Regions from separate parts of the Citrobacter telavivensis genome, predicted to be linked through region 1. Evidence: predicted binding sites of a transcription regulator. Region 1 holds the regulator's gene; each other region holds the start of a gene.
The links. Region 1 encodes PurR, which represses purine synthesis genes. Its sites were predicted from a motif close to CANGCAAACGTTTGCNTG; they were not measured.

Region 1 (8,159 bases):
CCAGGCGCGTTTTTTACTTTGCAAATTGAACAGGCGAGCGCCGGCGATGCGGAGAGTATCTTTGAAATGGTGTGGAAGTTGGTTTTCCAGTCCTGCGCGCAGGACTTTGCTAAAAAACTGGTCCAGTCGATCGCACTCCCACCAGCCATCCATATAACTTTCACCCAGACCGAGCGACCCCTCTTGTAAAACACGTTTGAAAAAATCGGGGTTTTTGACGCGTATATCTGCTGGTGAAGAGCCGTTGATGGCAATACCGGCGCGGCTTAATAATTCGCTAGTGATACGGTACCAGTCGTCATCCGGTACGCTGACTTCTTCTATACACGATGAACTCATAGCTTCTCCATCACTGGTCGGTGATCAGAACCTTAAAACAGCGTAGACGCTTTTTGGGCTTTGTGAGAAATCTCGCGGGATCATTCCGCGAGTCTATTATCCGACGTAGAACAGAGGAAGGGAGGACCCCTTGCCGAAAAGGCCATCCGTGGTGAACCGGGAACGCTCCGGTTCCCGTTAGCACATAATTATTATCGTAATTTTAACAACCGAAATTTAGTATAGGCCTCAAAAATCGATGATTCAACCAAAAATTGTTAGCCGACTAATTAAGGGTGATTATCAATAATATCAATGGGATTCGCTGTGGGCAATCCCGTGATTATCAGGCTGTTCACTGGCGCTTGAGGTTTGCAGCTGCATCTTATAACCCAGTCCAGCCAGTATGACCGTCGACAGCATCACGCTGGTCGTGGTCAGCAGCGGGGTGCTGATAAGCCAGGAGACCACCAGACTTGCCAGGAAGCACAGACCCAACTGCAGGGTATTTTGCAGGGCAGCGGCACGACCCGTTGCCTGCGGGAAAGGACGCAGCGCCTGCGCAACCACAATCGGGTAGATAGCCCCGTTGGCAATCGCCATTACACAGAACGGGATCAGGATCTCCGCAAGCGAAATGTGATGGATAAAGCTTGCCGCCCACGTCGCCACCACGCTCAGCGCGTAGATGACCAGTAGCCAGGGCAGAAGCTGCTGTCCCTGCCACTTTTGCAGCGCGGCGCGACAACCGTAGCCCCCAATCAGAAACGCGATGGTTTGTGGTACATAGCTCAGTCCAATCACCGCCGGGCTGTAGCCCATTTCACTCAGAATAAACGGCGAGCCGGTCAGCCATGCAAAAAAGCTGGCGGAACAGGCAGCGTAAATCAGGACGTTACCGCGGTACGCTTTCGCGCGCAGCAGCGTGGTGAAGGTCAATTTATCCTTGCTGTCGTTTCGCGCCCGGGTTGAGGGTTTTAAGAACAGCGCAGGCAGCATCAGCAGCAGCGTGATGAAAAACAACGTGGCAAAGATCGCCTGCCAGGAAAGATGGGTCAGGATCCAACTTCCTAATAACGGCGCCAGGGCAGGAGACAGTCCGACCAGCGGCATGATCGTCGCGAAAATACGGTTAATTTTATGCGAGGGATAGTAATCGGTGACCAGCGCCTGCCAGATGACGGTCGCCGCACAGACGCCCACCGCCTGAATAAAGCGCAGAACCAACAGCCCTGTCGCGCTTTCGACCCACAGCATACCCAGGCTACCGAGGGCGAAGATGGACAGACCCAGCAGCAGGATCGGTTTACGGCCGTAGCGGTCCGAGAGCGGGCCCCAAAGCAGTTGCGCGACGGCAAAGCCGGCTAAAAACAGACTCAGGCTGGCGCTGACGGCAGATGCCGGTGTTTGCAGGTCAGATTGAATGGCGGCAAAAGCGGGCAAATACATGTCGGTTGCCAGAAAACCCAACACGCTGAGCCCTGCCAGCCAGACTAAAAACCCTTTTCCTGGTTGCATAGTTGTTCTCTAATTTTAATGAATAACACTGGCGCAGAGTGTAGGGAGTGAATTTCGGCTTGTGAAACGGTAATATTTGTTTATTGCATTCAAAAATTTTGTAGGCAGATTATGTGGTCAGAATATGCACTGGAAGTCGTTGATGCCGTGGCGCGCAACGGGAGTTTCAGCTCCGCCGCTCAGGAGTTGCACCGGGTGCCCTCAGCGGTCAGCTATACGGTCCGGCAACTGGAAGAGTGGCTGGCGGTCCCGCTCTTTGAACGTCGTCATCGCGATGTAGTACTGACCCCGGCGGGAGCCTGGTTTTTGAAAGAGGGCCGCTCTGTCATCAAAAAAATGCAGATCACGCGCCAGCAGTGTCAGCAGATAGCCAACGGCTGGCGTGGGCAACTTCCCATCGCGGTGGACAATATCGTGCGCCCTGAACGCACAAGACAGCTGATAGTCGATTTCTATCGCCACTTTGATGACGTGGAACTGCTGGTCTTTCAGGAGGTGTTCAATGGCGTCTGGGACGCGCTGTCAGATGGCAGGGTTGAACTCGCTATCGGCGCAACCCAGGCGATCCCGGTAGGAGGTCGATACACCTTCCGCGATATGGGCAAACTGAGCTGGTGTTGTGTCGTTGCCAGCACACATCCGCTGGCCGCCATGAGCGGGCCTTTAAGCGATGACACGTTGCGCAACTGGCCGTCACTGGTACTGGAAGATACCTCCCGCACGCTGCCGAAACGCGTGACCTGGCTGCTGGACAACCAGAAGCGGGTGGTGGTTCCGGACTGGGACTCTTCCGCGACCTGTATCAGCGCCGGACTTTGTGTCGGCATGGTGCCGACACATTTTGCCAAGCCGTATCTCAATAAGGGGCAGTGGGTGGCGTTGGATCTGGAGAACCCTTTCCCGGACGCAGCCTGTTGCCTGACCTGGCAGCAGAACGATATGTCACCTGCGCTGATCTGGCTGCTGGACTATCTGGGAGACAGCGAAACGCTGAACAAAGAGTGGCTGCGGGAGCCTGACGAGACTCCCGCAAAAGAGGTTTAACGGCGGTAGTCGCGGAAAGGGCCATCCGCAACGGAGCGGCGCTCCACCAGGCGTGGGTGGACTTCAATGGACTGTGACTCTTCGCGCTTATTGACGATACGGTCCAGCAGCATGTTAAAGGCCGTTTCACCCAGCGAATCTTTTGGCTGGTGGATGGTGGTCAATGCGGGCGTAAAGAAGCGGGCGTTGCGCACATTGTCATAGCCTATCAGCGACACGTCCTGCGGTACGCGCAGGCCCATCTCATCCGCAGCGCAAAGGGCACCCATTGCCATGATATCGCCGCCACAGAAGACCGCCGTCGGGCGATGCGCCTGCGACAGAATTTGCTGCATTGCACGGTAGCCGGATTCCGGTTCGAAGTCGCCCTGCACAATCCAGTTTTCCGGCACTTTAATCAGCGCTTCATCCATCGCCTTCATAAAACCGGCCAGACGGCCCGCGCCGGTGTTGCGCTCCATCAGTCCCGGGATCACGCCAATTTCGCGATGTCCGCGTTCGACAAGGTAACGGCCAGCCATATAACCGCCCTCAAAGGCGTTATCAATCACCGTATCGGTGAAGTCGGCTTTGGCTTCGCCCCAGTCCATGACCACCATCGGGATATGACGGTACTCTTCCAGCATCGAGAGCAGGGGTTCGGGATATTCGGAACACATCACCAGCAGGCCATCAACGCGTTTTTGCGCCATCATGGACAAATAGGCACGCTGTTTTTCCAGATTGTTCCAGACGTTACCGAGGATCAGGGTATAGCCTTTCTGGAAGCAGTTCTTTTCAACGGCTTCGATAATTTCGGCAAAGTAGGGGGCTTCGCTGCTGGTCGCCAGCAAGCCGATAGACTTGGTATGGTTGACCTTCAGACTACGGGCAACAGCGCTGGGGGAATAGTGCAATTCTTTGATTGCCGCCCACACTGCATTGCGTGTTTCTTCAGCGACGAAACGCGTTTTGTTAATTACGTGTGATACGGTTGTAGTGGAAACGTTTGCGCGTTTCGCTACATCTTTAATTGTTGCCATTAAATCTCACTCCAGACCCAACCTGAACATTAAAATATGCTAAGTAAACGTTTGCCTTTAATCATCCTGTGCGCAACGTCAGGGTTGCGGCATGCCGGGAAAACGCCACAGAGCGTCAGGAAGGGGTCAATGGCCGGTACGCTAATCAAGTAAGCGTCGAATTTTGGCTGATCTTAACGAAAAGGGGAAGTATTAAAAGCACATATCACTCTAAATCGTGGGAGATTTTTGCACTCAAGTGTGCAAAAATGCGCTATATCACTTTTTGTGTGGGAATAAAAAGGAGAAAAGTTGATGAGCACCGATCTGAAATTTTCATTAGTGACCACGTTTATTGTTCTGGCTTTAATCGTTGCTGGCGGTCTGACAGCGGCACTGCATTGATTTCCCTCGGGGGAGTGCCTGCTCCCTCGAACCTCCCGCCATATTGTTATCGAATCTGCAAAAGTCTTTTGTATTTTTGTTAACTTCTCTTTTTTTGTGATTGATGTCATGCTTTTGACTCTTAGTTAAGCCTCGCGCCTCATCGCGAAGAGCCGGAGTCATCACTGCATGAAAATTAATTATCCGTTACTGGCGCTGGCCATCGGCGCATTCGGCATCGGTACGACCGAATTCTCGCCAATGGGGCTGCTGCCCGTCATTGCGCGTGGCGTTGATGTGTCCATCCCCGCCGCAGGCATGTTGATTAGCGCCTATGCCGTCGGCGTGATGGTTGGGGCCCCGCTGATGACGCTGCTTCTGTCACATCGTGGACGCCGTAATGCGCTGATTTTTCTGATGGCTATCTTTACGCTTGGTAACGTGCTCTCGGCGATTTCGCCGGATTACACCACGCTGATGCTGTCACGCATTTTAACCAGCCTCAACCATGGCGCGTTCTTCGGCCTGGGTTCCGTTGTAGCAGCCAGCGTGGTGCCGAAGCACAAACAGGCCAGCGCCGTTGCCACGATGTTTATGGGGCTGACTATCGCCAATATCGGCGGCGTTCCGGCGGCGACCTGGCTGGGGGAAACCATCGGCTGGCGAATGTCGTTTATGGCGACAGCCGGTCTGGGCGTTATCTCGATGCTGAGTCTCTTTTTCTCGTTGCCGAAAGGCGGTGCCGGGGCGCGTCCGGAAGTGAAAAAAGAGCTGGCGGTGTTAATGCGTCCTCAGGTGCTCTCCGCGCTGCTGACTACCGTGTTGGGGGCGGGCGCTATGTTTACGCTGTATACCTATATTTCGCCTGTCCTGCAAAGCATCACCCATGCGACCCCGACCTTCGTGACCGGGATGCTGGTTCTGATTGGCGTGGGCTTCTCCATTGGTAACTACCTCGGCGGTAAACTGGCCGATCGCTCGGTTAACGGTACGCTGAAGGGCTTTTTGCTGCTGCTGATGGTGATTATGCTGGCTATCCCCTTGTTGGCTCAAAATGAACTGGGGGCGGCGGTCAGTATGGTGGTCTGGGGGGCGGCAACCTTTGCGGTGGTGCCTCCGCTGCAAATGCGCGTCATGCGTGTGGCTCACGAAGCGCCGGGCCTGTCGTCTTCCGTGAATATTGGCGCTTTTAATCTCGGAAATGCACTGGGTGCCGCCGCCGGTGGGGCCGTGATTTCAGGCGGGTTAGGCTACAGTTTTGTTCCTGTGATGGGGGCGATTGTGGCAGGTATGGCGCTGTTGTTGGTGTTTGTCTCGGCGAGAAAACAGCCTGAACAGGTGTGCGTCGCAGGTTAACGGCAGAACAAAAACGCAGAAGGGACGCCCTTCTGCGTTATCTTTTTTACGCGGCGAAGTTCTTCGCGACAAACTCCCAGTTCACCAGCGCCCAGAAGTGCTCCAGGTAGCCAGGACGCGCATTGCGGTAGTCAATGTAATACGCATGCTCCCACACGTCGACGGTCATCAGCGGGGTGGCGTCGGTGGTCAACGGCGTGCCGGCGTTAGATGTTGAAACGATAGCCAACTTGCCATCCTTTCCTTTTACCAGCCAGGTCCAGCCGGAACCGAAGTTTTTGATCGCCGCATCGGTAAACTGCGCTTTGAACTCCGCAAAGCTGCCGAAAGAGGCGGCAATCGCGTCAGCCAGTTTACCGGTTGGCTCGCCGCCCGCATTCGGCGCCAGGCAGTTCCAGTAGAATGTGTGGTTCCAGACCTGAGCGGCGTTGTTGAACACGCCACCTTCGGAGCTTCGTACGATCTCTTCCAGTGATTTTCCTTCAAAGGCGGTGCCTTTGATCAGGTTGTTCAGGTTGGTGACATAGGTCTGATGGTGTTTGCCATAGTGATATTCCAGCGTTTCGGCGGAAATATGCGGCGCAAGCGCGTCTTTGGCATACGGTAGTGCAGGTAATTCGAACGACATTGCTTCTCTCCTTATTATTAATAGTATTTCGCGCAATAACCTTATTGTGCGTAAGGATAGGGTAGCAAATTGAAAGGTGAGACAAAAGATGAACTTACCCTGTTGCGTTAACAACAGGGTAAAGTTTTAACGAATGGTTTTGGGGGTCATGACCCGGCGAGCGCCAACGTAGTGGCGTTGCCAGTAATCTTCGCTGAGCGACGTTATCTGGATTTCCTGGCCGCTGCGCGGCGACTGGATAAATTTGCCGTTGCCGACATAAACGCCAACGTGATCGGCGGTGCCGCGTCCCTGAGTGCGGAAGAACACCAGATCGCCATTTTTTAATTCTTCACGGTCAATCGGTGCGGCATCACGCAGGTGATACATTTCATTTGCGGTGCGCGGAATACGGAATTTTACGAGATCTTTATAGGCGTAATAAACCAGACCGCTGCAATCGAAACCGGTGCGCGGCGACGTGCCTCCCCAGCGGTACGGCTTGCCAATCTGGCTCATTAATTTGTTCATCGCCGTGCTGGTCGCTTTTTGCACTTTGACTTTATGTGCATCCGCAATCTTGCCTGGCACTGTGCTCTTCACTTTGACACACGTCGGTTTGTGCCCTTTGCGCGGGGTGCATTTTTCGCTCCAGGTGACGGAGGCTGTCTTTTTCGTCGCGACGGTTTTTCCTTTGCGGCTGGCTGTTTTGCTGGCTTTAGCGGGAGCGGTAAGTTTTTTCTTAGAAGAAGAGGCGGTTTTAGTACTGGATTTGCTGGTGGTTTTCTTAACGGTTTTTTGACTGGTTTTATTCGTTTTTTTCGCTGTTGCCGTACTTTTCTTTTTGTCGCTGGCTTTCTTACTATGCGAAAGATCAGCGGTGTCCCTGGCTTGCTTGGACGCATGTGCCATCGGCATAAAGGGAATCGTTGTAAATAGCAAAGCACAGAGCGTGAGGGAAAGTCGGTTTATCCGCGCCACTGAGCATTCCTCTGTTAAGGCAGGTCGCAATCATACCTGCGTGTGATTTACAAAACCTGATGATTCTAATCTATAGAAACGGATAAAGTTAATAGCTTTTATTGTTAAAAATGCGGTTTCGCTATTGAGTGCAAAAAAAAACAGCAGCCAAAGCTAAATTTGGTTATTTGGCGCGCACTTCTGACATAAGCACCGGGGAAACCATTATTGGGAATGCAACTTAAGCGTTCAGACGATAAAATAGTAAAGCGTAATGAAAATGTTATTTTCCGATGTCGCCCTGAACCGCTACAATGTCAGACGACTGCCGTAAGAGAAGTTAAGGAAGCAAGACAATGAGCACCACTATCGAAAAAATCCAGCGCCAGATCGCTGAAAACCCGATTCTCCTGTACATGAAAGGTTCTCCAAAACTGCCAAGCTGCGGGTTTTCAGCCCAGGCTGTGCAGGCGCTTTCCGCCTGTGGTGAGCGTTTTGCCTATGTGGATATTCTGCAAAACCCGGATATTCGCGCTGAACTGCCGAAATACGCGAACTGGCCGACCTTCCCGCAACTGTGGGTTGACGGTGAACTGGTTGGCGGCTGTGACATTTTGATCGAAATGTACCAGCGTGGCGAACTGCAGCAACTGATCAAAGAGACCGCTGCAAAATACAAATCTGAAGAATCAGATGCTGAGTAATCAGTAGATGGTTAAGAGGAGCTTTCCCGTGTCAGGGTAAGCTCCTTTTCATTTCTGCCGCTCTGCTGCACCCTCGGCATGTCTACCCCCAGTCAAGTCCCTGCGGCGAACTGGAAAACCCGACCTCCCGAAGCAGGGTAAACAGACGGGTTTGCCGGACCGGTTTATCGTTAACTTCTGTCAGGGTAAAACGAAGTCGCGGCTCACGGCGTAAAGCACTCGCCAACGCCCTGAATATTTCCGCTGAAATCGTCTCCTCATTTTCGC
Region 2 (8,159 bases), on a different contig from region 1:
GCACGGGCTCGGCGGTCAGACGCTGTTTCAGACTGGAGGACATTAGCTCCATCAGGCTGGATTCCATCTCGTGGACCAGATCGTACTCGGCATCACGGGTCATTTTCATGGAATAGGCATTCAGCGCGTCATAATCAAAGAAGCCCTTAAAGATATCGTCCAGGCAGTAGCGCAGAATGTTGTCCAGCAAGATCATCGGCTTGCGGCGACGCGGGGCTTCCGGCGGCAGATTCACAAAGCGAGGAACCTTGTCAGACGGAATTTCCAGCAGCGCATAGCGAATTGTGTCACCGCGGATAATTTCGACTGCCAGATAGGTGTAATCATCCTTCAGGAACTGCACCAGATCCGTTTCGCGGTTAATTAAAATCGGGGTGATGTGCTGGCGCAGATACTGTTTGAAGTAGTGGCGCAACCAGCTTTGTTGATTGACCGACAGCTGACGCTCGTTAATCAGGAAGATCTGATTACGCGCCATCTCCAGCAGCAGTTCGTTATACAAGCCATCGAATTCCTGGTCGGCTTTCAGCACGCGGGACTGGATTTTGCCTAACAGGTGGCGAGAATGCGAATTTGAACCCTGTTCTTCACTGATAATGATGCGGCGTTTGAGTTCTGCGAAGCGAACTTTGTAGAATTCATCCAGGTTATTGGAATAGATGCCTAAGAAACGCATCCGTTCGATCAGCGGGTTTGATTTATCCGCAGCTTCCTGAAGCACACGTTCGTTGAACGCTAACCAGCTCAGCTCTTTCTCGATGTATAGCTTTTCCTGACCCATTAATACTTATACTCCGTTTTATTCACGGGACACTGCCTGATTATTATGGCGAGCATTGCGCTCAGATGTCCAACTGTGCCAGAAAAGTATGACAATAAACCGTCCGATCGCAAAGAGGAAGGGGGATTGGGGGGGTGAAGAGAACAGCAGGCCGGATAAAGGATGACGTTCGATATCCGGCTCGGTTTTATTCGTCGGCAGCGTAGCCCTGTGGCGGCAGGCGAACACCGTCCAGCCAGGCGGCGTTATCGTGCATTTTCAGTCGCCCGTCCACAAACCAACTGACCACCAGTGGATAAATGGCGTGTTCCTGTACCTGAACGCGAGCGGTGATTTCATCCTCGTCATCGCCTTCAAAGACCGGGACTTTGGACTGCAAAATGACCGGTCCGCCGTCGAGTTCGTCAGTCACAAAGTGGACCGACGTGCCGTGTTCCTCATCGCCATTTTCCAGTGCCTGACGGTGGGTGTGTAAACCGGGGTATTTGGGCAGCAGGGAAGGGTGAATATTCAGCAACCGTCCGTTGTAGTGTGCGACGAACGCCGGGCTCAGAATGCGCATGAAACCGGCCAGCACCACCACGTCAGGCGCATAAGCGTCGATCTCAAGGATCAGTTCGCGGTCAAACGCTTCACGGCTGGAAAACTGGTCAGCCGTCAGCGTATGGGCAGGGATTGCCGCTTTTCTGGCTCGCTCAAGGCCGAACGCGTCGGCCTTGTTGCTGAATACTGCCCGCAGGGTGCCGTTGATTTTCTTCGCTTTGCAGGCATCAATAATCGCCTGCAAATTGCTTCCGTTACCGGAAATAAGCACCACAATATTCATTATTCAATAACCACACGCTGCGCGGAGTCAGACGCTTTGATGACGCCGATTTTCCACGCGTCTTCACCTTTTGCTTTAAGCAGGGCAAGGGCGTTGTCCACTTCCGCCGCGGGCAGGGCAATGACCATGCCGACGCCGCAGTTAAAGGTACGATACATTTCATGCTGGCTGACGTTACCGGCCTGCTGCAGCCAGTTAAAGACCGCTGGCCACTGCCAGGAGGACTCATCGAGCACCGCCTGCGTGTTGTCCGGCAGGACGCGCGGAATGTTTTCCCAGAAGCCGCCGCCGGTCAGGTGCGCAATAGCGTGCACATCAACCTTCTCGATCAGTTCCAGAATCGATTTCACGTAGATACGGGTCGGCGCCAGCAGGTGATCGGCCAACGGTTTGCCTTCCAGATCCGTCGTTTGCGGATCGCAACCGCTGACGTCCACAATTTTACGCACCAGTGAGTAACCGTTGGAGTGCGGGCCGCTGGAACCCAGCGCAATCAGCACATCGCCATCGGTCACTTTGGAACCGTCGATGATTTCTGATTTTTCTACTACGCCGACGCAGAAACCGGCGACATCATAATCTTCACCGTGATACATCCCCGGCATTTCCGCCGTTTCCCCGCCAACCAGCGCGCAGCCGGACTGCAGACAACCTTCTGCGATACCCTGAATCACGCTGGCTGCGGTATCCACATCCAGTTTACCAGTGGCATAGTAGTCGAGGAAAAACAGCGGTTCAGCACCCTGAACCACCAGATCGTTGACGCACATCGCCACGAGATCGATGCCGATGGTATCGTGACGTTTCAGATCCATTGCCAGACGCAGTTTTGTCCCTACGCCATCAGTGCCGGAAACCAGTACCGGTTCACGATATTTTTGCGGCAATGCGCACAGCGCACCGAAGCCACCCAGACCACCCATTACTTCCGGGCGGCGAGTTTTCTTCACTACGCCTTTGATTCGATCCACCAGAGCATTACCCGCGTCAATATCAACACCGGCATCTTTGTAGCTAAGAGAGGTTTTATCGGTCACTGCCTGGTTCCCCACGTTTTCTTACGGTAAAAGTAAAATTCGGCGCAATTCTAACAGGGAAAGCAAACGTTTGCGAGCCTGCGTTACATCCGTTTTTATCTGTCGATTTTTGCTGCATTTTCTCTGCGATGGCTCGTTTTTATGACCTGACCCACGAAAATGAAACCGGGTTCAGTTTCCTCCTTGAAAGCATTGAAGGGATTGCTCAGTATCTTACTGAAACCGGTTTCTGTTTTGCCATTGCGAATCAACGAGGGAAACTATGTCTGGATTTAATGCGAATTTCATGTGGGGTGGGGCGGTTGCGGCTCACCAACTCGAGGGCGGTTGGCAGGAAGGGGGAAAAGGCGTCAGCGTTGCCGACGTCATGACGGCGGGGGCTCACGGCGTGGCGCGTGAAATCACCGATGGCGTGCTGCCAGGGAAAAACTATCCTAACCACGAGGCGATCGATTTCTATCACCGCTACAAAGAGGACATCAGGCTGTTCGCGGAAATGGGCTTTAAATGTTTTCGCACCTCCATTGCCTGGACGCGTATTTTCCCGCGCGGGGATGAAACGCAGCCAAACGAGGCCGGACTGCAATTTTATGATGACTTGTTTGATGAATGCCTGAAGTACGGCATTGAACCGGTGATTACCCTGTCGCATTTCGAAATGCCCTACCATCTGGTGACGGAGTATGGCGGCTGGCGCAACCGGAAGCTGATCGACTTTTTTGTCCGCTTCGCAAAAGTGGTCTTTACCCGCTATCAGCATAAAGTGAAGTACTGGATGACCTTCAATGAGATCAACAACCAGGCCAATTTCCATGAGGACTTTGCGCCGTTTACGAACTCTGGTCTGAAGTATCAGCCTGGCGAAGATCGTGAACCCGTGATGTACCAGGCCGCGCACTACGAGCTAGTGGCCAGTGCGCAGGCGGTGAAGGCCGCACGAGACATTAACCCGTCGTTACAGATAGGCTGCATGATTGCCATGTGCCCAATCTACCCACTGACCTGTGCGCCGAATGACATGATGATGGCGATGAATGCCATGCACCGCCGCTACTGGTTTACCGACGTGCATGTGCGGGGGAAATATCCGCAGCATATCCTCAACTATTTTGCGCGCCGCGAGTTTGACCTTGATATTACTGAGGAAGACCGCGTTGCCCTGTCTGAAGGCTGTGTGGATTACATCGGCTTCAGCTACTACATGTCGTTTGCTACCAAAGCGACGGACGATAATCCACAGCTCGATTATGACGAGAGTAAAAGCCTCGTTTCCAACCCCTACGTACAGAAATCGGACTGGGGCTGGCAGATTGATCCGGTGGGGCTGCGCTATTCGCTGAACTGGTTCTGGGATCACTACCAGCTACCGTTGTTTATCGTTGAGAACGGGTTTGGCGCGATTGATGTTCAGCAACCGGACGGCACCGTGGACGACAGTTATCGTATTGAGTACATGGCCGCGCACATTCGCGAGATGAAAAAAGCGGTCGAAGAGGATGGCGTGGACCTGATGGGTTATACCCCATGGGGATGTATCGATCTGGTCTCTGCGGGAACGGGTGAAATGAAAAAACGCTACGGGTTTATCTACGTCGATAAAAATAATGACGGTAGCGGGACGCTGGCACGGCGGCCTAAAAAATCTTTCGCCTGGTATCAGCAGGTGATAAAAAGCAACGGTGAATCCCTCTGATTTCAGCCACTTGACACCCAGCCCCGCACAGAATGCGGGGCGTGTTTTATACTCATCACCCAAACGTATACCACTTTGCTTGATCCAGGTCATGCATACGTTATGTTGCGCCAGAGAGGAAAAGCGGTATAATCCGGCGATTTTTTTGTGGTTGCCACTCGTCTGAGGAAAGGAGAAGAGTATGAAGATCGTGGAAGTCAAACACCCACTCGTCAAACACAAGCTGGGTCTGATGCGTGAGAACGATATCAGCACCAAACGCTTTCGTGAACTCGCCTCGGAAGTAGGCAGTCTGCTGACCTACGAAGCGACTGCGGGCCTGGAAACTGAAAAAGTGACCATTGAAGGCTGGAATGGTCCGGTCGAAGTGGATCAAATCAAAGGCAAAAAAATTACCGTCGTGCCTATCCTGCGTGCAGGCCTGGGGATGATGGACGGCGTGCTGGAAAACGTGCCAAGCGCGCGTATCAGCGTGGTCGGCATGTACCGTAACGAAGAGACGCTGGAGCCGGTCCCGTATTTCCAGAAGCTGGTTTCTAACATTGACGAGCGCATGGCGCTGATCGTCGACCCGATGCTGGCGACCGGGGGTTCCGTTATCGCAACCATCGATCTGCTGAAAAAAGCGGGCTGCAGCAGCATTAAAGTGCTGGTGCTGGTGGCGGCACCGGAAGGCATCGCCGCGCTGGAAAAAGCGCATCCGGATGTGGAACTGTACACCGCATCGATCGACCAGGGCTTAAACGAGCACGGATACATTATTCCGGGGCTTGGTGATGCTGGCGATAAGATTTTTGGTACCAAGTAAGTGAATAACTAATAAATAGCCGACTTTAAGAGTCGGCTTTTTTTTGAATAAAACAACTCAACGACTCATAACAAACACACTCAGAGGAAAACACTATGACGCGCCGTGCTATCGGGGTGAGTGAAAGACCGCCGCTTTTACAGACAATCCCGCTTAGTTTGCAACACCTGTTCGCCATGTTTGGCGCAACCGTGCTGGTGCCAGTTCTGTTTCATATTAACCCGGCCACCGTTTTGTTATTCAACGGGATCGGGACATTGCTATATCTCTTTATCTGTAAAGGAAAAATCCCGGCCTATTTAGGCTCAAGCTTCGCCTTTATCTCACCGGTTTTGCTACTGCTGCCGTTGGGATATGAAGTGGCGCTGGGCGGCTTCATCATGTGTGGCGTGCTGTTCTGCCTGGTGTCTTTCATTGTGAAGAAAGCCGGTACCGGCTGGCTAGACGTTATGTTTCCTCCTGCGGCAATGGGCGCAATCGTTGCCGTCATCGGTCTGGAACTGGCAGGCGTTGCCGCCGGAATGGCCGGGCTGCTGCCTGCGGAAGGACAAACTGCGGACTCAAAGACCATCATTATCTCGATGGTGACGTTGGCGGTTACCGTGTTCGGCTCGGTGCTGTTCCGCGGTTTCCTCGCGATCATCCCTATCCTGATTGGGGTACTGGCAGGTTATGCGTTGTCATTTGCGATGGGCGTGGTCGATACCACACCGATTGCCGAGGCGCACTGGTTTGCACTGCCGACCTTCTACACTCCTCGCTTTGAGTGGTTCGCTATTCTGACCATTCTGCCTGCGGCGCTGGTGGTGATTGCCGAACACGTTGGTCACCTGGTGGTGACAGCGAATATCGTCAAAAAGGATCTGGTTCGCGATCCGGGCCTGCATCGCTCGATGTTTGCTAACGGTCTGTCGACGGTGATTTCCGGCTTCTTTGGCTCCACGCCGAACACCACTTATGGTGAGAACATTGGCGTAATGGCGATCACGCGTGTTTACAGCACCTGGGTGATCGGCGGTGCGGCGATTTTTGCCATTCTGCTCTCCTGCGTCGGCAAACTGGCGGCAGCTATCCAGATAATCCCACTGCCGGTTATGGGCGGGGTGTCATTGCTGTTGTACGGAGTGATCGGCGCGTCCGGTATCCGCGTGCTGATTGAATCGAAAGTGGATTACAACAAAGCGCAGAACCTGATCCTGACCTCTGTTATCCTGATCATCGGCGTCAGCGGGGCGAAGGTACACATTGGTGCGGCGGAGCTGAAAGGGATGGCGCTGGCGACAATCGTTGGGATCGCGCTGAGCCTGATCTTCAAGCTGATCTCTGTCCTGCGTCCGGAAGAAGTGGTGCTGGACGCGGAAGATGCGGATACGCCGCAGCAGTAACATGGGATCCGGGCAGTGATGCTGCCCGGTTCTAACACGACAGAATTCTGTGATAAACTCATCGCGATTGAATGAAATCTGGATTGAGGTCTCTCTGAACACACCGGCACAGCTCTCTTTGCCACTTTATCTTCCTGACGACGAAACTTTCTCAAGTTTCTGGCCGGGGGATAACGCCTCTTTACTGGCTGCACTGCAAAACGTGCTGCGCCAGGATCATAGCGGATACATCTATCTCTGGTCGCGTGAAGGCGCGGGCCGTAGTCATTTACTGCACGCCGCGTGCGCTGAACTGTCTCAGCGTGGTGATGCGGTGGGCTTTGTGCCGCTGGACAAACGCACCTGGTTTGTCCCGGAAGTGCTCGACGGGATGGAACATCTGTCATTAGTCTGCATCGACAATATCGAATGCGTCGCCGGGGACGAACTGTGGGAGATGGCCATTTTTGATCTCTACAACCGCATTCTGGAATCTGGAAAAACGCGGTTGCTGATCACCGGCGATCGTCCGCCGCGTCAGTTAAACCTCGGTCTGCCCGATCTGGCCTCGCGTCTGGACTGGGGACAAATCTACAAGCTGCAACCTCTGTCGGATGAAGACAAACTGCAGGCGCTGCAGTTGCGCGCGCGGCTGCGTGGATTTGAACTCCCGGAAGACGTGGGACGCTTCTTGCTCAAGCGACTCGACAGGGAAATGCGCACGCTGTTTATAACGCTCGATCAGCTTGATCATGCGTCCATCACCGCGCAGCGCAAATTAACCATCCCGTTCGTGAAAGAGATCCTGAAGCTGTAGCCGGAATACAAGGTTACGTATCACAGTAGGCCTGATAAGCGTAGCGCCATCAGGCATCCGCTGCCGAACAAACGCCGTAACGCCGGGGTTTACTTCTCAACTGCCAGCTCGTTGAACAAATGCTGCATCAGCAGTGGAATGGGCCTGCCCGACGCCACGCTTTTCCCTCCTTCGCGCCACAACGCCGTACCGCTGACGTCGAGATGCGCCCACGGGATAGTTGGCGGACAAAAATGATGCAACAGCCAGGCCGCTGACGCGCTGATCGCGGCATTGTTCGTGGGCGTATTACAGAGATCGGCAATCGCGCTTTCGGTTTGTTTCTGCAAGCGCGCGTCCAGTGGCAAAGACCAGACTTCATCGCCACATTTTTTCCCTGCCCGGGTGAGATTATCCCGTAGCGACTCATCCTGTGTCATCAGCCCGCTCAGTTCGTATCCCAGTGCTTTCACTACCGCGCCGGTTAAGGTCGCCATATCGATGATATAACGCGCCTGCGGATGGCGTTGGCTGGTCCAGGCGATGGCGTCAGCGAGCACCAGTCGCCCTTCGGCATCGGTATTATTAATCTCCACCGTCATACCGTTGCAGGCGCGCGCCACATTGCCCGGTTGCATCGCATTCGGCCCGATGGCATTTTCAGCCAGTGCCAGTACGCCCATCATGCGCACCGGCAAATTTAACTCTGCTGCGCTAAGCAGCAGACCCAACACATTTGCCGCGCCGCACATATCGTATTTCATGGTGTACATGCCTGCGCCTTCTTTCAGCCAAAGTCCTCCTGTATCGAAGGTGATGCCTTTTCCGACATAGCAGCGGACAGGGCCGTCGGC
Region 3 (8,159 bases), 410 kb from region 1:
TGCTGCGCATTATAGCTAATATGGGCGCTATGTCATAAAGTTGAGGGCTTATTTCTTTCGAGGGACTGTACAGTGTTGACGTTATCCAGACTTTTTATCCATCCCGTCAAATCAATGCGCGGCATTGGGTTGACCCACGCTCTGGCAGACGTCAGCGGTCTGGCTTTCGATCGTATTTTTATGCTAACCGAAGCTGATGGCACCTTCATTACCGCTCGTCAGTTTCCGCAAATGGTGCGCTTTACCCCTTCTCCTCTGCATGACGGCCTGCATTTAACCGCGCCTGACGGCAGCAGCGCGCTGGTGCGGTTTGCTGATTTCGCCACCCAGGATGCGCCAACGGAAGTGTGGGGTAACCATTTCACCGCGCGAATCGCCCCAGATGCTATCAACCAGTGGCTAAGTGGCTTCTTTTCGCGCAGCGTGCAACTCCGTTGGGTGGGGCCGCAGCTGACCCGCCGGGTCAAACGCCACGCGGGCGTGCCGCTCTCCTTTGCCGACGGATTTCCGTACCTGCTGGTGAATGACGCCTCGCTGCGCGATTTACAGCAGCGCTGTCCGGCAGGTGTGCAGGTTGAACAGTTTCGCCCGAACATCGTGGTATCCGGAGCAACCGCATGGGAAGAAGACAGCTGGAAAGTGATCCGCATTGGCGAGGTCATTTTTGATGTAGCGAAGCCGTGCAGCCGCTGTATTTTTACCACGGTCAGTCCGGAAAAAGGGCAAAAGCATCCCTCCGGCGAACCGCTGGCGACGCTGCAAACTTTCCGTACCGCACCGGATAATGGCGATGTCGATTTCGGGCTGAATCTGATAGCCCGTAACAGCGGGGTGATTCGCGTCGGCGACGATGTTGAAATTTTAGCAACTGGCCCGGCCCGGGTATACGGCGCTGCTGCTCAGGATGACGCCGTTGACGCCGTGCAACAGCCTGATACCAGCGTCACCATCGACTGGCAGGGACAGGCGTTTCAGGGGAACAATCAACAGGTACTGCTTGAGCAACTGGAAAACCAGGGGATCCGGGTTCCCTATTCGTGTCGGGCGGGAATATGCGGCTGCTGCCGTATCAAACTGCTGGAAGGTGAAGTAAACCCACTGAAAAAATCAGCGCTTGCTGATGACGGCACCATCCTCAGCTGTAGCTGCGTGCCAAAAACCGCGCTAAAACTGGCGCTCTAAACCGCCTGCTCCAGGCTGAAGCTGTGAGGACGGAACTGCGGCTTCAGCCGGTCATTCATGACTTTAATCGCATCACCAAGCTGCATGGTTCGTCCGGCCACGACCACGCCCGGTTGCGCCAGCAAACACAGGGCCGCATTCTCACCAGGCTCCACCACTAACAGATTAATTTGCTCCTGGGTGTCGCTCAGCCAGACGCAGGCCGCATCGCCGGTTCCTGGCGACCAGTTTTCGCCGTGCGCCACAAAGTGCCAGCTTTTCGGCATCTGTGGTTTCAGATAGCGAATGGCCACCAGTGCATTAAGTACCAGTTCTGCTTTCTGGTCTTTAGAGAGTTCAAGGTCGCGGCACTTTTCTTCAAAGGAGAAATACAGTGCGGCGTCATCAACGCAAAAACCGGACGGTGAGAATGCATCCGGGGTGAGCATTTTACGGGCAAAACGCGAGCGAAATAACATGCCATTGGCTAAATCGAGCATCATTCGGTCATGCTCTTCGTCATAATACCAACGCCAGTTATCGTCAGGTTTAATTCGCATTGTTTTCTCTCCCCTCTCCATCACCCGTTGCAAAATTGTCCTTTTTTGCCGCTTCGTTTATTACCTTAATAAGCAAAGCTTAAAATGTTTAAATAAGCAACAGTGAAAGAATATAAAACAACCAGGGGAGGAAATAAACCCCTGGTTGTCTGATATTCTGATAAAGAGAGAGAAAAAATCAAATATGGGTAACGATTTCTTTAATCAGCGGCGGGCCTTTAAAAATAAAACCAGAATAAATCTGAACCAGCGACGCCCCGGCCGCCATCTTCTCGCGCGCGGCAATCACAGAGTCGATACCGCCGACGCCAATAATAGGCAACTGACCTTTTAATTCCACAGACAGACGGCGGATAATTTCTGTGCTTTTTAATTGCAGCGGACGACCGCTTAAGCCACCCGTTTGATCGCAATTTTTCATTCCCTGAACCAGGGAACGATCGAGTGTAGTATTGGTGGCAATAACGCCATCGATATTATGCCGAACTAAACTATCGGCAACCTGGATCAGTTCTTCCTCCGAAAGATCCGGCGCGATCTTTACTGCGATCGGAACATATTTCTGGTGGATCGTTTGCAGATCGTTTTGTTTATTTTTAATCGCTGTCAGCAAATCATCCAGCGCGTCGCCATATTGCAGCGAGCGTAATCCTGGTGTATTTGGCGAGGAGATATTAATAGCAATATAACCGGCATAGGCATAGATTTTTTCCATACAAATCAGATAGTCATCTTTACCCTGCTCGACCGGCGTATCTTTATTTTTGCCGATATTAATCCCGAGCACGCCATCATAATGGGCCTTTTTAACGTTCTCCACCAGGTTATCAACGCCGTGGTTATTAAAACCCATGCGGTTGATCAAACCTTCGGCATCAACCAGACGGAACAGTCTTGGTTTATCGTTGCCAGGCTGCGGACGTGGGGTCACGGTGCCGATTTCGATCGAGCCAAATCCCATCGCGCCCAGGGCATCAATACACTCCCCGTCCTTGTCCAGACCGGCAGCCAGACCGAGCGGATTTTTAAAGGTTAATCCCATACAGGTGACCGGTTTTGCCGGGACTTTCTGGCGGATCAACGCTTCTAGCGGCGTTCCCGTCACACGACGTAATTGCTGAAATGTTAATTCATGAGCGCGCTCAGGATCGAGCTGGAAAAGGGCTTTACGAACGAAGGGGTAGTACATGAACTCTCCTGGATTCCCGGTGTGCAAACCGGGGGCGTATTATGGGTGATGTCGGTCAAAAAGGGAATTGACCTGTGGCAATAAAAAGCAAACGTTTCCCCTGCCACGTTCTTTTTATGCAATTTTCAGATTTTCTATTCCGCATAAATCATTTCGATTCCCGATCTCCCTCTGTCAGACTGCAAAAATTGTTATCAATGTTAAATAAAAGCGAACAATTAGTTATAAGGGGAGAATGCATCTATGCGCGTCATCACTTTGGCGGGAAGCCCACGCTTTCCCTCCCGATCCAGTGCGTTACTGGAATATGCCCGGGAAAAACTGAACGGTCAGGACGTCGAGGTTTACCACTGGAATCTGCACAACTTCGAACCTGAAGATCTGCTGTATGCCCGTTTCGACAGCCCGGCGTTGAAAACACTCGTTGAGCAACTAAAAGAAGCGGACGGTCTGATCGTTGCCACGCCGGTCTATAAGGCAGCCTACTCCGGAGCGCTGAAAACGCTGCTCGATCTGCTCCCGGAACGCGCGCTGGAGGGCAAGGTGGTTCTGCCGCTGGCGACGGGCGGCACCGTCGCTCACCTGCTCGCCGTTGATTATGCGCTGAAACCGGTGCTCAGCGCCCTGAAGGCCCAGGAGATTTTGCACGGCGTTTTTGCCGATGACTCCCAGGTGATCGATTATCAGCATAAGCCACATTTCACACCCAATTTGCAACTGCGTCTTGATAAGGCGCTGGAAACGTTCTGGCACGCTCTGCATCGCCGCGACGTCAGGGTTCCCGCCTTTAATACCGTGCGAGGTACGGCCCATGCGTAATATTCTTAAACCCCGTTCGGCGTGGCTGGCCTTCGCTGGGCTGCTGGCTTTTTCCGGGCTGACACAGGCGGCGGAGCCCTCTCCTGATGCCTTACGCATCGGCTATCAGAAAGGCAGCATCAGTATGGTTCTGGCAAAAAGCCATCAGTTACTGGAAACGCGTTATCCCGGAACCAAAATATCCTGGATTGAATTTCCCGCCGGGCCGCAGATGCTGGAAGCCCTGAACGTCGGCAGTATCGATCTGGGCAGCACCGGTGATATTCCCCCCATTTTTGCCCAGGCAGCCGGGGCTGATTTAGTTTACGTCGGCGTTGAACCGGCAAAACCGAAAGCAGAAGTGATTCTGGTGCCGGAAAACAGCCCGATCAAGACCGTAGCGGAACTGAAAGGTCATAAGGTGGCGTTCCAGAAAGGCTCCAGTTCGCACAACCTGCTGCTGCGTGCGCTGCAACAGGCCGGACTGAAATTTACCGATATCCAGCCTACCTACCTGACCCCTGCCGATGCCCGTGCGGCTTTCCAGCAGGGTAACGTCGATGCATGGGCCATCTGGGATCCCTACTATTCCGCTGCATTATTGCAGGGCGGCGTGCGCGTACTGAAAGACGGCACCGATCTGAAACAGACGGGATCGTTCTATCTCGCCGCGCGACCGTACGCCGAGAAAAACGGCGCATTTATTCAGGGCGTGCTGGAAACCTTCAGTCAGGCGGATGCGTTAACCCTCAGTCAGCGTCAGGAGAGTATTACCCTGCTGGCAAAAACGATGGGTCTGCCGGAACCGGTGATTGCCTCCTATCTCGATCATCGCCCACCAACCACCATTTCGCCGGTCAGCGCCTCTGTGGCCGCCCTGCAACAACAAACTGCGGATCTGTTTTACGACAACCGGCTGGTACCGAAAAAAATCGATATTCGCCAGCGCATCTGGCAGCCCACTCAACAGGAAGGAAAACAGTTATGAGCCTGAATATGTTCTGGTTTTTACCGACGCACGGTGACGGTCACTATCTGGGAACCGAAGAAGGCTCCCGCCCTGTGGATCAAGGCTATTTACAGCAGATTGCTCAGGCGGCGGATCGTCTGGGATTCACCGGCGTGCTGATCCCAACCGGACGATCCTGCGAAGATGCGTGGCTGGTCGCGGCATCTATGATCCCGGTGACCCAGCGACTCAAGTTCCTGGTGGCATTGCGTCCGAGCGTCACCTCGCCAACCGTTGCCGCACGTCAGGCCGCCACGCTCGACAGGCTCTCTAACGGTCGCGCGCTGTTTAACCTGGTCACCGGCAGCGATCCGCAGGAACTGGCGGGCGACGGTGTGTTTCTCGATCACAGCGAACGTTACGAGGCCTCCTCGGAGTTCACCCAGGTCTGGCGTCGTTTATTGCAGGGCGAAACTGTCGATTTCAACGGAAAGCACATCCACGTTCGCGGGGCGAAGCTGTTCTTCCCGCCGATCCAACAGCCTTATCCGCCACTTTACTTCGGCGGTTCTTCCGATGTTGCCCAGGATCTGGCCGCTGAGCAGGTCGATCTTTACCTCACCTGGGGCGAGCCGCCTGAACTGGTGAAAGAGAAGATCGCCCAGGTACGAGCCAAAGCCGCAGCGCGCGGGCGTAACGTCCGTTTTGGCATTCGCCTGCACGTCATCGTCCGTGAAACCAACGAGGAAGCATGGCGGGCAGCGGATCGGCTGATTGCTCACCTGGATGACGACACCATCGCAAAAGCACAGGCGGCTTTCGCCCGGACGGATTCCGTTGGTCAGCACCGAATGGCGGCGCTGCATAATGGTAAGCGCGACCAACTGGAGATAAGCCCAAATCTGTGGGCCGGTGTGGGTCTGGTGCGTGGAGGCGCCGGAACCGCGCTGGTTGGTGACGGTCCGACGGTAGCGGCGCGCATCAATGAGTATGCGGCGCTGGGCATCGACAGCTTCGTGCTTTCAGGTTATCCGCATCTGGAAGAGGCGTACAGGGTCGGCGAACTGCTGTTCCCGCATCTGGACGTCGCAATCCCGGAAATCCCGCAGCCGCAACGCCGACATCAGCAGGGTGAGGCGGTAGCGAATGAATTTATCCCGCGCAAGGTTGCGCAGAGCTAAGGAGAATCGCGATGGCAACGCCAATACAAAGGGGGTTATTGCGCGTTGCCCCCTGGTTTTTACCGGTGGGCATCGTCGCCGTCTGGCAACTGGCTTCCTCCGTAGGCTGGCTCTCCGGGCGCATTTTACCCTCGCCGGAAGGGGTGATCGCCGCCTTCTGGACGCTCTCTGCCAGCGGTGAACTCTGGCAGCATCTGGCCATCAGCTCCTGGCGCGCGCTGATCGGCTTCTCGATCGGCGGTTCAATTGGCCTGACGCTGGGGCTGATCAGCGGCTTATCGCGTTGGGGAGAACGTCTGCTGGACACGTCAATTCAGATGCTGCGTAACGTTCCGCATCTGGCGCTGATCCCGTTAGTTATTCTGTGGTTTGGCATTGATGAAACCGCGAAGATTTTCCTGGTGGCGCTGGGGACGCTCTTTCCCATCTACATCAACACCTGGCACGGGATCCGCAATATCGACAGAGGCCTGGTTGAGATGGCGCGCAGCTACGGATTATCCGGCTTTTCGCTGTTTCTCCATGTGATCCTGCCCGGTGCCCTGCCCTCGATTATGGTCGGCGTGCGCTTTGCGCTGGGGCTGATGTGGCTGACGCTTATCGTCGCGGAAACCATCTCGGCCAATTCCGGGATCGGTTATCTGGCGATGAACGCAAGGGAGTTTCTGCAAACGGATATTGTGGTTGTCGCCATTATTCTCTACGCCCTGCTTGGCAAACTGGCCGACGTCAGCGCTCAACTGCTGGAACGCGTCTGGCTGCGCTGGAACCCGGCTTATCATGTGAAGGAGGCCACCGTATGAATCCTGCCCGTCTGAACCAGGGTACGCCGCTCCTGCTGAATGCAGTGACGAAAAAGTATGCGGCTAACACCGTACTGAATCAGCTTGATCTGCATATTCCGGCAGGTCAGTTTGTTGCCGTCGTCGGTCGCAGCGGCGGGGGTAAAAGTACCCTTCTACGCCTGCTGGCGGGGCTGGAATCGCCGAATGCGGGTGAACTGCTGGCCGGTACCACGCCGCTTCGCGATATTCAGGACGATACCCGCATGATGTTTCAGGATGCCCGACTTCTCCCGTGGAAGTCGGTGATCGATAACGTGGGACTGGGGTTGAAGGGCAACTGGCGGGACGCTGCGCGTCAGGCGCTGGCGGCGGTTGGGCTGGAAGAACGAGCGACGGAATGGCCTGCGGCGCTTTCCGGTGGACAAAAGCAGCGTGTCGCCCTTGCGCGGGCGCTGATCCACCGACCGGGCCTGCTGTTGCTCGACGAACCGCTTGGCGCGCTGGATGCGTTAACGCGACTGGAGATGCAGGATCTCATTGTTTCGCTGTGGCAGGAGCATGGTTTCACCGTGCTGTTGGTGACGCATGACGTCAGCGAAGCCGTAGCGATGGCCGACCGTGTGTTGTTGATTGAGGATGGCAGGATTGGCCTGGATCTGACGGTCGACATTGCGCGACCGCGCCGGTTAGGATCGGTGCGTTTAGCGGAACTGGAAGCCGACGTGTTGAGCCGGGTTATGCAGCGTGGGGTAACAGAACAGCCAGCCCGTCGACATGGATAAGCATTCAGAACGTTCCAGGCCCGGTCGGCGAGCGCCACCGGGCCTTTTGCCGGATGGCGGCGTTACCGCCTAATCCGGCCTACAAAACGACAGGTCAATGTCTCAGGCTAACGCTTTGGTAACCTTCTCGAACAGATCGCCGGAAAGATTCTCCAGCCCTTTCAACTGCTCCAGCGCAGCACGCATTTTTTGCTGACGTTTCGCATCATAACGCTTCAGGCGGATCAATGGTTCGATCAGGCGTGACGCTACCTGCGGATTACGGCTGTTAAGCTCGGTCAACATCTCGACCAGGAACTGATATCCACTGCCATCTTCCGCATGGAAAGCCGCCGGATTACTGCCAGCAAACGCGCCAATCAGCGAACGAATACGGTTCGGGTTGCTCATGCTGAACGAACGGTGTTTCAACAGGCCGCGCACCGTGTCCAGCACGTTATCTGCCGGACTGGTGGACTGCAGGATAAACCATTTGTCCATCACCAGACCGTCCTGATGCCACTTGTCGTCATACTCCTGCATCAGCGCGTCACGGCACGGCAACTGCGCAGCCACGGCCGCAGAGAGCGCCGCCAGCGCATCGGTCATGTTGTTAGCTTCGCGATACTGTTTGCTTACCAGCGTATCTGCCAGCGTCGTTTCACCGAAGGCCAGGAAGCGCAGGCAGGCATTACGCAGCGTACGTTTGCCGATGTCCGCATGCTCAACGCGGTACTCCTCCAGGCGATTGGCGTTATAGATTGCCAGGAACTCA
Region 4 (8,159 bases), 960 kb from region 1:
GGATGCGAGCCAACAGCAAAGCCGCCAATAGCAGCAAATCACTGGAGATCATGGACGTCAACAAACATACGGTTGTCGCTGAGATGGAAAAACACCACGTCCAGTGGCTGATTCACGGTCATACCCACCGCCCTGATGTTCACGCGCTCACCGTCAACGGCGAACCCGCCTTCCGCGTCGTATTAGGTGCCTGGCATAGTGAAGGATCGATGGTCAAAGTCACGCCGGACGATGTGGAGCTGATCGCTTTCCCGTTTTGAAAAAAACATCCTCATTATAAAATAATGACCCAGATCATTACCCTCTAAATCTGGATAGCTATGCTAAAACAAATTTAAGAATTAAGGGTAATGATGAATATTGATCAGGATTTTATCCGTACGACGGTACTTAGTTTTCATCGGAGCTTAATGAGAGATGGTTTTTTATGTGACCATTCAGAACTTTTACCTTTAAATGGTAACTATGATGACGAAGTTTACCAAAAAATATATGCTTTAAAATACCTCCCTGCTTATTATTTTGAGTACTGTATTTTAGCTAACTCACTTCAGAAAAGGCTAAGTAAAAATAACGTAACCGACGTCAATATTGCCTCTATGGGGTGTGGGTTATATCCCGATTACTTTGCCCTCCTTCATAACCTTGATGGCATTAACTTTAACTATTATGGCTATGATGTATGTCGCTGGAAAGCTCGGCGACTACTGCCAGAAGGAAATGACAATTTATATCTGACATCGCGTTCTGTTAATCAAATCAGCACTAAGATTCTGGGGAAATTTGATGTGTTTATTTTCCCGAAATCAATTAAGGATATTGAGCAGTCATCAGATATTGAACACCTCGCTCAGGAAATTTCAAAAACTAAAAAAGATAAACTCTACTTTCTCAACTCTTATGTCAATACTTCACTTGATCAAACCAGTGCACATGTCAAAATTTTCGAACACATCCATAATGAATTAATGCGCCATGATTTTCAGACAGCGGATAAACACACCGTCACTCAATACATGGGGCATGCCAATACGGGTTTAAAAGCGATAGATGTCCACTTTGATTATCCAAAAGAATGTATAGTACTTTGCCAGGACAAAGATAATGAATGTAGATGCAAGGTCAGAGATTATCCTATCTTAACGAACAGATATCTTGACTATCAAATACTGGAATATACGCGATGATCATTAGCGCCAGCCGTCGCACCGATATACCCGCTTTCTACAGTGAGTGGTTAATGAACCGCATTCGCGCGGGTTTTTTGCTGACCCGGAATCCCTTTAACTATCACCAGATCTCTCGGGTGTCATTGCTTCCTGAAGATGTTGATGCGATCGTATTCTGGACACGCAATCCTACGAAACTGCTTCCTTATCTTGATGAACTCTCGGAGATCGGCCACCGTTTTTACTTCCAGTTCACCCTCACCGGATATCCGCGGTTGATTGAGTCTAAAACCTTAAATCCGCATAAAGCACTCGAGGTTTTTAAACGACTGTCAGAAAAGATTGGCGCTGAAAAAGTCATCTGGCGTTATGACCCTATTCTTTTTTCAAACCTTCTTCCTTTTGACGAACATGTTCGCCTGTTCAGTAAGATCGCCACCGAATTAGAAGGTCATACCCGACGCGTCGTGATTAGCTTTGCTGATTTTTATCAAAAGACGGAAAAAAACCTTAAGGCTATTGATTCGCTCATATACAGCGATATCACACAAAACCATGAACTCTGTTTAACGCTGTCGCAAAGATTATCAGAAATTGCCCGACAACACGGACTGGATATCTACTCCTGCGCCGAAGAAGTCAATCTTACCGGGCAAGGCATTCAGCACGGTAAGTGTATTGATGAGGCGCTAATTAATGACTTATTTGGCTTATTCATACCTAATAGCAAAGATTCAGGTCAACGTGAGGCCTGTGGATGTGTGAAAAGCATAGACATCGGTACCTACAACACCTGTCTGCATGGATGTCAGTATTGCTACGCGACCTACAATCAGAATCAAGCCAACAGCAATTTCAAAAAGCACTCTCCAGAGAGTCCTTTTTTGTTAGGGGGTACAGATGGGGTTGATCCGCTTCTGCTAGAACCGGTACGTTTCCAGCCAACACTGTTTTGACGCCGTCAGAGGCCTTAAAATCCAGGCACGCAACCGTTTTCCTTGCCGATATAACGTGCTATTCTTTGTGGCCTCAAAAGCAGTGTGTCCCGCACCACAGGAGTTTTCAGACGCATGTCTTCCCGCAATAATCCGGCGCGTGTCGCCATCGTGATGGGGTCCAAAAGTGACTGGGCTACCATGCAGTTCGCCGCCGAAATTTTTGAAATCCTGGACGTCCCGCACCACGTTGAAGTGGTTTCTGCCCACCGCACCCCCGATAAACTGTTCAGCTTTGCCGAAAGCGCTGAAGAGAACGGCTATCAGGTGATTATTGCTGGCGCGGGTGGCGCGGCCCATCTTCCAGGTATGATTGCGGCGAAAACGCTGGTGCCGGTACTGGGTGTTCCTGTACAAAGCGCGGCGCTAAGCGGCGTCGACAGTCTGTACTCTATCGTACAGATGCCACGCGGTATTCCGGTCGGTACGCTGGCGATTGGTAAAGCGGGTGCGGCTAACGCAGCACTGCTGGCAGCACAGATCCTGGCGACGCACGATAAAGCGCTGCATCAGCGCCTGACCGACTGGCGCAACGCGCAAACGGATGAGGTGCTGGAGAATCCGGATCCGCGAGGTGCGGCATGAAACAGGTTTGCGTACTGGGCAACGGTCAGTTAGGACGGATGCTGCGTCAGGCTGGTGAACCGCTGGGCATCGCCGTCTGGCCAGTTGGCCTGGATGCGGAACCGACCGCCGTCCCTTTTCAGCAGAGCGTAATCACCGCAGAAATCGAGCGCTGGCCGGAAACCGCCTTAACGCGTGAACTGGCACGTCATCCGGCCTTCGTGAACCGCGATGTCTTCCCGATCATTGCTGACCGTCTGACGCAAAAACAGCTTTTCGATAAGCTCGACCTGGCGACCGCCCCGTGGCAGTTGCTGGCGGACAAAAGCGAATGGCCCGCCATTTTTAACCGTTTAGGCGAACTGGCCATTGTGAAACGTCGCGTCGGCGGTTATGACGGCCGTGGTCAGTGGCGTTTACGCGCCAGTGAAACCGATCAACTGCCGGATGACAACTACGGCGAATGCATTGTCGAGCAGGGTATCAACTTCTCGGGTGAAGTGTCCCTCGTCGGCGCGCGCGCGCATGACGGCAGCACGGTGTTCTACCCGCTGACGCGTAACCTGCATCAGGACGGCATTCTGCGCACCAGCGTCGCCTTCCCGCGGGCTGATGCGAAACAGCAGGCGCAGGCCGAATCGATGCTTTCCGCTATCATGCAGGAACTGGGCTACGTCGGCGTGATGGCGATGGAGTGTTTTGTCACTCCGGAAGGGCTGCTGATCAACGAACTGGCCCCGCGCGTGCATAACAGCGGTCACTGGACGCAAAACGGTGCCAGCATCAGCCAGTTTGAGCTGCATCTGCGGGCGATTACCGGTCTGCCGCTACCGGCACCGGTGGTCGACAGTCCGTCGGTGATGGTGAATCTGATTGGCAGCGACCTCAATTACGACTGGCTGAAACTGCCGTTAGTGCATCTGCACTGGTACGACAAAGAAGTGCGTCCGGGGCGCAAAGTCGGTCACCTGAATCTGACCGACAGCGACACAGCGCGCCTGAGCGCCACGCTGGAAGCGCTCTCCCCGCTGCTGCCGACGGAATACGCCAGCGGTATCCTCTGGGCACAAACTCAGCTCAAATAAGCCTTATATCGCGGGGAAGTTTAACTTATGCTTCCCCGCCCTCTCCTTCAGCGCGTAAAATCCCGCCCATTGCTGTTTGTTTTTTTCAGGATTTAACATGAACGATGGAACGGACTATCGCGCGATCCTTACCGCCGATACGCCTTTAATCGATGTCCGCGCGCCGGTTGAATTTCAACAGGGCGCAATGCCGGGTGCGATAAATTTTCCTTTAATGAATGATGACGAGCGCGCCGCCGTGGGTACCTGCTATAAACGCCAGGGGCCGGAAGCCGCACTTGAACTCGGTCATCAACTTGTCTGTGGTGACATTCGCCAGCAGCGTCTGGATGCCTGGCGCGAAGCCTGCCGGCAACACCCGCAGGGCTACCTCTGCTGCGCCCGGGGCGGTCAACGCTCCCACATTGTCCAGCAATGGCTACGCGAGTCTGGCGTGGATTACCCGTTGATCGAAGGCGGCTACAAGGCGCTACGCCAGGCCGCGATTGCCGCCACGGAAGAACAGGTGCAAAAACCGATTGTGCTGATTGGCGGCTGCACCGGCAATGGCAAAACGCAGCTGGTGCAACAGCAGGAAAACGGGGTGGATCTCGAGGGCCTGGCCCGTCATCGCGGCTCCTCTTTTGGCCGCACCCTGGAACCCCAGCTCAGTCAGGCAAGTTTCGAAAATCTACTGGCGGTGACGCTTCTCAAAAAGCAGGCCACGCGCTGGGTGCTGGAAGATGAAGGCCGGATGATTGGCTCTAACCATCTGCCGGAATGTCTGCGCGAGCGCATGGCCCAGGCCACTATCGCCGTGATTGACGATCCGTTCGAGCGGCGTCTTGAGCGCCTGCGTGAAGAGTATTTTGTGCGAATGCATCATGATTTCACCCATGCGTATGGTGAAGAGCGGGGATGGCGGGAATACAGCGACTATCTGCATCATGGGCTTTGTGCAATTAAGCGGCGTCTGGGTTTACAGCGATTCAACGAGTTGACCGCAAAGCTGGACGTGGCGCTGGATGAGCAGCGTCGAACCGGCAGCACCGAGACGCATTTCAGCTGGTTAGTGCCGCTGCTGGAAGAGTATTACGATCCGATGTATCGCTATCAGTTGGATAAGAAAGCCGGGAAGGTTGTTTTTCGCGGGACATTTGAAGAAGTTGCTCAGTGGCTGAGCCACTAAAAATTGCCGGATGGCGACGCGCACGCGTCTTATCCGGCCTACAAATCACCACCGTCCTGTAGGACAGCATCATCCGGCACACAAATCACTACCGTCCTCCAGGCCCGGTAAGCGTCAGCGTCACCCGGCACACAAATCACCACAGTCCTGTAGGCCCGGTAAGCGTCAGCGTCACCGGGCACAGCATCAGACTCAGAAGTCGTAACGCAGACGCACCAGGTTCATATCGCCCAGGTTGTCGGTGCTGGAGGTAAAGACGTGTTCGTAATCAACACGGAAACCGTAATCCAGCTGGAAGCTGATACCCACCCCGTTGTCGGTACGCAGGTAGTTGCGACCATTCACGTATTCAATGCGATCGCCCATGAAGTACGGCTGAACGGATTTCAACGCATACTGGTTGATTGGGAATTTATAGCCTGCAAAGTATTCCAGACCCCACGCATCACCGGCAAAGTAATCGTTAACCGACACTTTTTTGGTGGTCATAAAGTTCTGGTACCAGCCGCCGCCCAGGGAGAAGGTCCAGTTATCCGGCGTCCAGCTCAGCGCGGTACCCACGATGTTCTGATCGTACGTTTTGTTGCTGTTACCACGTATTTCCGCACGGGTGTAGTTCCACGCCGTACCCCAGCTCAGATCGTCAGTAATATGATAATCCGCACCCAGTGAACCGCCACCTTTACGTTTGTAGTTCAGACCATTGTTCGGGTTGTAGTCATCGCTGAACAGGTAAGAAGCGTAGAGATCAACATCGCCAACCGTTTTCTTATATTTCAGCATTTTGCGGGAACGGTAAGAACCGTCGTAGTCGCCGTTAATCCCGTTACCCGGTGCCTGACCAATCATGTCGTAGTCCCAGATATCGGTTTTTGCACCGACCACATCGTAGTAGATGCTGTTCTGTTGACCGAAGGTCAGCGTACCCCAGGTATTACTCTTCAGACCGGTGTACAGCATACGACGGGTGGTGTCGTGTGCGCCGTCTGCATAGTGGTTGTCCCAGTTGAACTGCGCCGGAATGTTGACGCCCAGCTCGTAGAAGCTGATCCAACTGATGTCATCAAACAGATAGTAGTCTGCCGCGAAGCGGAAACGAGTGCCGCCGTCGAAGCCATTACGCTTATAGCCGTTTGCGCCGTCATCGCCCGTCATGTTCTGGAACTGAGGACGAATACTCCCGCCAACGGTAAAGTTGAGACGGCTCAGCGGATTGCCCGCCTGCGGATCTTGTTTCAGAACGGTGATTTCCGCCTGAGAGGCGAAAGACGTCAATGCCACTGCTGCGCCGATCGATGCCGCCAGCGCTGTTGTTTTTATAGTCATTATTTTTCCTTGATAGATTTCCTGCTAACTATTCAGCAATTGAATATTAACTGGTATTAACACTGACGTGTTGGCGGGTTTTTAATGATTTGTGCCGTTAAACAGCGAGGGGTTATCAATTTATGCTACTAAGAAAGTACGCGCCAGCATAAAAACCGGCACGTCATTATCACGGAGTTAAACAGTAAACTGGCGGAACAATGCTTTCCCTTTCAGGAGACGGATACCGAGCCAGCCACCGCAAAGGGAAAGTAGAAGCGCGCCACAGACCGGCAGGATAATCCACAAGCGCCAGTCAGGTTCCCACGGGAAGTCAAACACCCGGGTTTGCAGCACCGCCAGCGCGGTTTCTGCGCCAATGGACGCCACCAGCCCGGAGACCATCCCCAGCATGGCGAATTCGCACCACAACGTAGTACGCAAGAGTTTCTTACCCGCGCCTAATGTACGCCAGACCACCAGTTCCTGATGGCGCTGACGCATACCGACCTGCACCTGCGCCAGTAACAGCAGCATGCCGCAGGCGGTCACCAGCACGACCATCACTTCCAGCGCCCGACTGACCTGCTCCAGCACCTGCCCCACCTGTTTAAGGATCGCGCCGATGTCTAACAGGCTGATGGTCGGGAACTCACGGTTAAGCTGCGTCAGCATGCCGTTGCCGTTTTCCCAACGAAAGCTGGTCAGCCAGCTCTGCGGCTGTCCATCCAGCGCGCCGGAGGGGAAGATAAAGAAAAAGTTAGGCCGCAGGCTCTCCCAGTCCACCCGACGCAAACTGGTTACCTTTGCGCTGAACTCCTGGGTGTCGCCCATAAAGGTTACGCTGTCGCCCAGAGAGATGTTCAGTCGTTTTGCCAGCCCCTCTTCCATCGACACCTCGCCTTTCGCTGGCGGCCAGTTGCCGGCGGTAATCGGGTTGTGGTCAGGACGACTCTCCTGCCAGGTCAGGTTCAGTTCGCGATTCAGGGACTCATCCTGCCCGCCTTCGGTTGGCGTATTGTTTATCGCCGTCAACCGCGCCCGCACAATCGGATAGAACGCTTCCGGGATCACCTGATGCTCTGAGAGAAAGGCCTTCACCTGTGGCACCTGTTCAGAGGCAATGTTGATCAGAAAATAGTTGGGACTTTCCGGCGGAAGCTGCTGCTGCCAGCGATCCAGCAGATCGCCGCGTAATACCAGCAGCAGCGCCAGCAGCATAAACGACAGTGAAAACGCCGACAGCTGGCTCAGGGTCGACCACGGCTGACGCAGCAGGCGACTGACCGCGAGGCGGAGCGGCAGCGCCGATAGCGTCATCCCGCGCAGAACGTTCAGCAGCATCCAACCCAGCACGCCACACAGCAGCGCCAGTACCACCGCTCCCGCCAGCACCGCCCACAGCAGCGGACTTCCGCCCATTAATCCGGCCAGTAACAGCACCACCACTACGGTCACGATCGGCAAATAGAATTTCAGCGGCCAGACGTTTGCCACCACGTCACGACGCAATACGCGCAGCGGTTGGGTGGCGAGCAGCAAGCGATACGGACGCAAACCGACCAGCAGTGAGATCACCGTCATGGTCCCCAACGCCCAGATCCACGGCCAGAAACTGGCAGGCGGCAGCGCGGCAGGCAGCACCGGTTTGAGCAGCACCATCAGCATCTTTTCAAATAGCAAGCCGATCGCCCCACCCGTCACGGCGGAAAGGACCAGCACCATTAGCCACTGCCCGACGATCAGTTTTCGCAGTTGCGCCCTGCCCGCACCGAGCGTTTTCAGAATCGCCACCAGATCGTAACGGCTGCGACAGTAGTGATTCATCGCCACCGCTACCGCAGCGACGGCCAGCAACAGCGTTAATAGCGCC

Region 2: a site for PurR is predicted at 4,394-4,411, ahead of upp (uracil phosphoribosyltransferase). Genes of this name have one in related genera too.
Region 3: a site for PurR is predicted at 2,995-3,012, ahead of pyrD (quinone-dependent dihydroorotate dehydrogenase). Genes of this name have one in related genera too.
Region 4: a site for PurR is predicted at 2,152-2,169, ahead of purE (5-(carboxyamino)imidazole ribonucleotide mutase). Genes of this name have one in related genera too.

The regions. Positions count from the first base shown of each region.
Region 1 is NZ_JBGUBF010000001.1:1,242,343-1,250,501, forward strand. It holds gene cfa (cyclopropane fatty acyl phospholipid synthase) at 1-339, opposite strand, end outside; gene punC (purine nucleoside transporter PunC) at 631-1,836, opposite strand; gene punR (DNA-binding transcriptional activator PunR) at 1,948-2,880, shown strand; gene purR (HTH-type transcriptional repressor PurR) at 2,877-3,902, opposite strand; gene cydH (cytochrome bd-I oxidase subunit CydH) at 4,197-4,286, shown strand; gene ACERJC_RS05995 (MFS transporter) at 4,455-5,621, shown strand; gene sodB (superoxide dismutase [Fe]) at 5,668-6,249, opposite strand; gene ACERJC_RS06005 (C40 family peptidase) at 6,376-7,209, opposite strand; gene grxD (monothiol glutaredoxin 4) at 7,545-7,892, shown strand; gene ACERJC_RS06015 (ATP-dependent helicase) at 7,975-8,159, opposite strand, start outside.
Region 2 is NZ_JBGUBF010000005.1:122,476-130,634, forward strand. It holds gene ppk1 (polyphosphate kinase 1) at 1-781, opposite strand, end outside; gene purN (phosphoribosylglycinamide formyltransferase) at 969-1,607, opposite strand; gene purM (phosphoribosylformylglycinamidine cyclo-ligase) at 1,607-2,644, opposite strand; gene ACERJC_RS19245 (6-phospho-beta-glucosidase) at 2,907-4,337, shown strand; gene upp (uracil phosphoribosyltransferase) at 4,519-5,145, shown strand; gene uraA (uracil permease) at 5,241-6,530, shown strand; gene ACERJC_RS19260 (DnaA inactivator Hda) at 6,625-7,326, shown strand; gene ACERJC_RS19265 (leucyl aminopeptidase family protein) at 7,416-8,159, opposite strand, start outside.
Region 3 is NZ_JBGUBF010000001.1:835,282-843,440, reverse strand. It holds gene ACERJC_RS03955 (YcbX family protein) at 73-1,182, shown strand; gene zapC (cell division protein ZapC) at 1,179-1,721, opposite strand; gene pyrD (quinone-dependent dihydroorotate dehydrogenase) at 1,900-2,910, opposite strand; gene ssuE (NADPH-dependent FMN reductase) at 3,154-3,729, shown strand; gene ACERJC_RS03935 (sulfonate ABC transporter substrate-binding protein) at 3,722-4,696, shown strand; gene ssuD (FMNH2-dependent alkanesulfonate monooxygenase) at 4,693-5,838, shown strand; gene ssuC (aliphatic sulfonate ABC transporter permease SsuC) at 5,850-6,641, shown strand; gene ssuB (aliphatic sulfonates ABC transporter ATP-binding protein) at 6,638-7,405, shown strand; gene pepN (aminopeptidase N) at 7,508-8,159, opposite strand, start outside.
Region 4 is NZ_JBGUBF010000001.1:282,959-291,117, reverse strand. It holds gene lpxH (UDP-2,3-diacylglucosamine diphosphatase) at 1-260, shown strand, start outside; gene ACERJC_RS01345 (hypothetical protein) at 351-1,187, shown strand; gene ACERJC_RS01340 (DUF1848 domain-containing protein) at 1,184-2,125, shown strand; gene purE (5-(carboxyamino)imidazole ribonucleotide mutase) at 2,240-2,749, shown strand; gene purK (5-(carboxyamino)imidazole ribonucleotide synthase) at 2,746-3,813, shown strand; gene mnmH (tRNA 2-selenouridine(34) synthase MnmH) at 3,911-4,981, shown strand; gene ACERJC_RS01320 (porin) at 5,174-6,307, opposite strand; gene ybbP (putative ABC transporter permease subunit YbbP) at 6,485-8,159, opposite strand, start outside.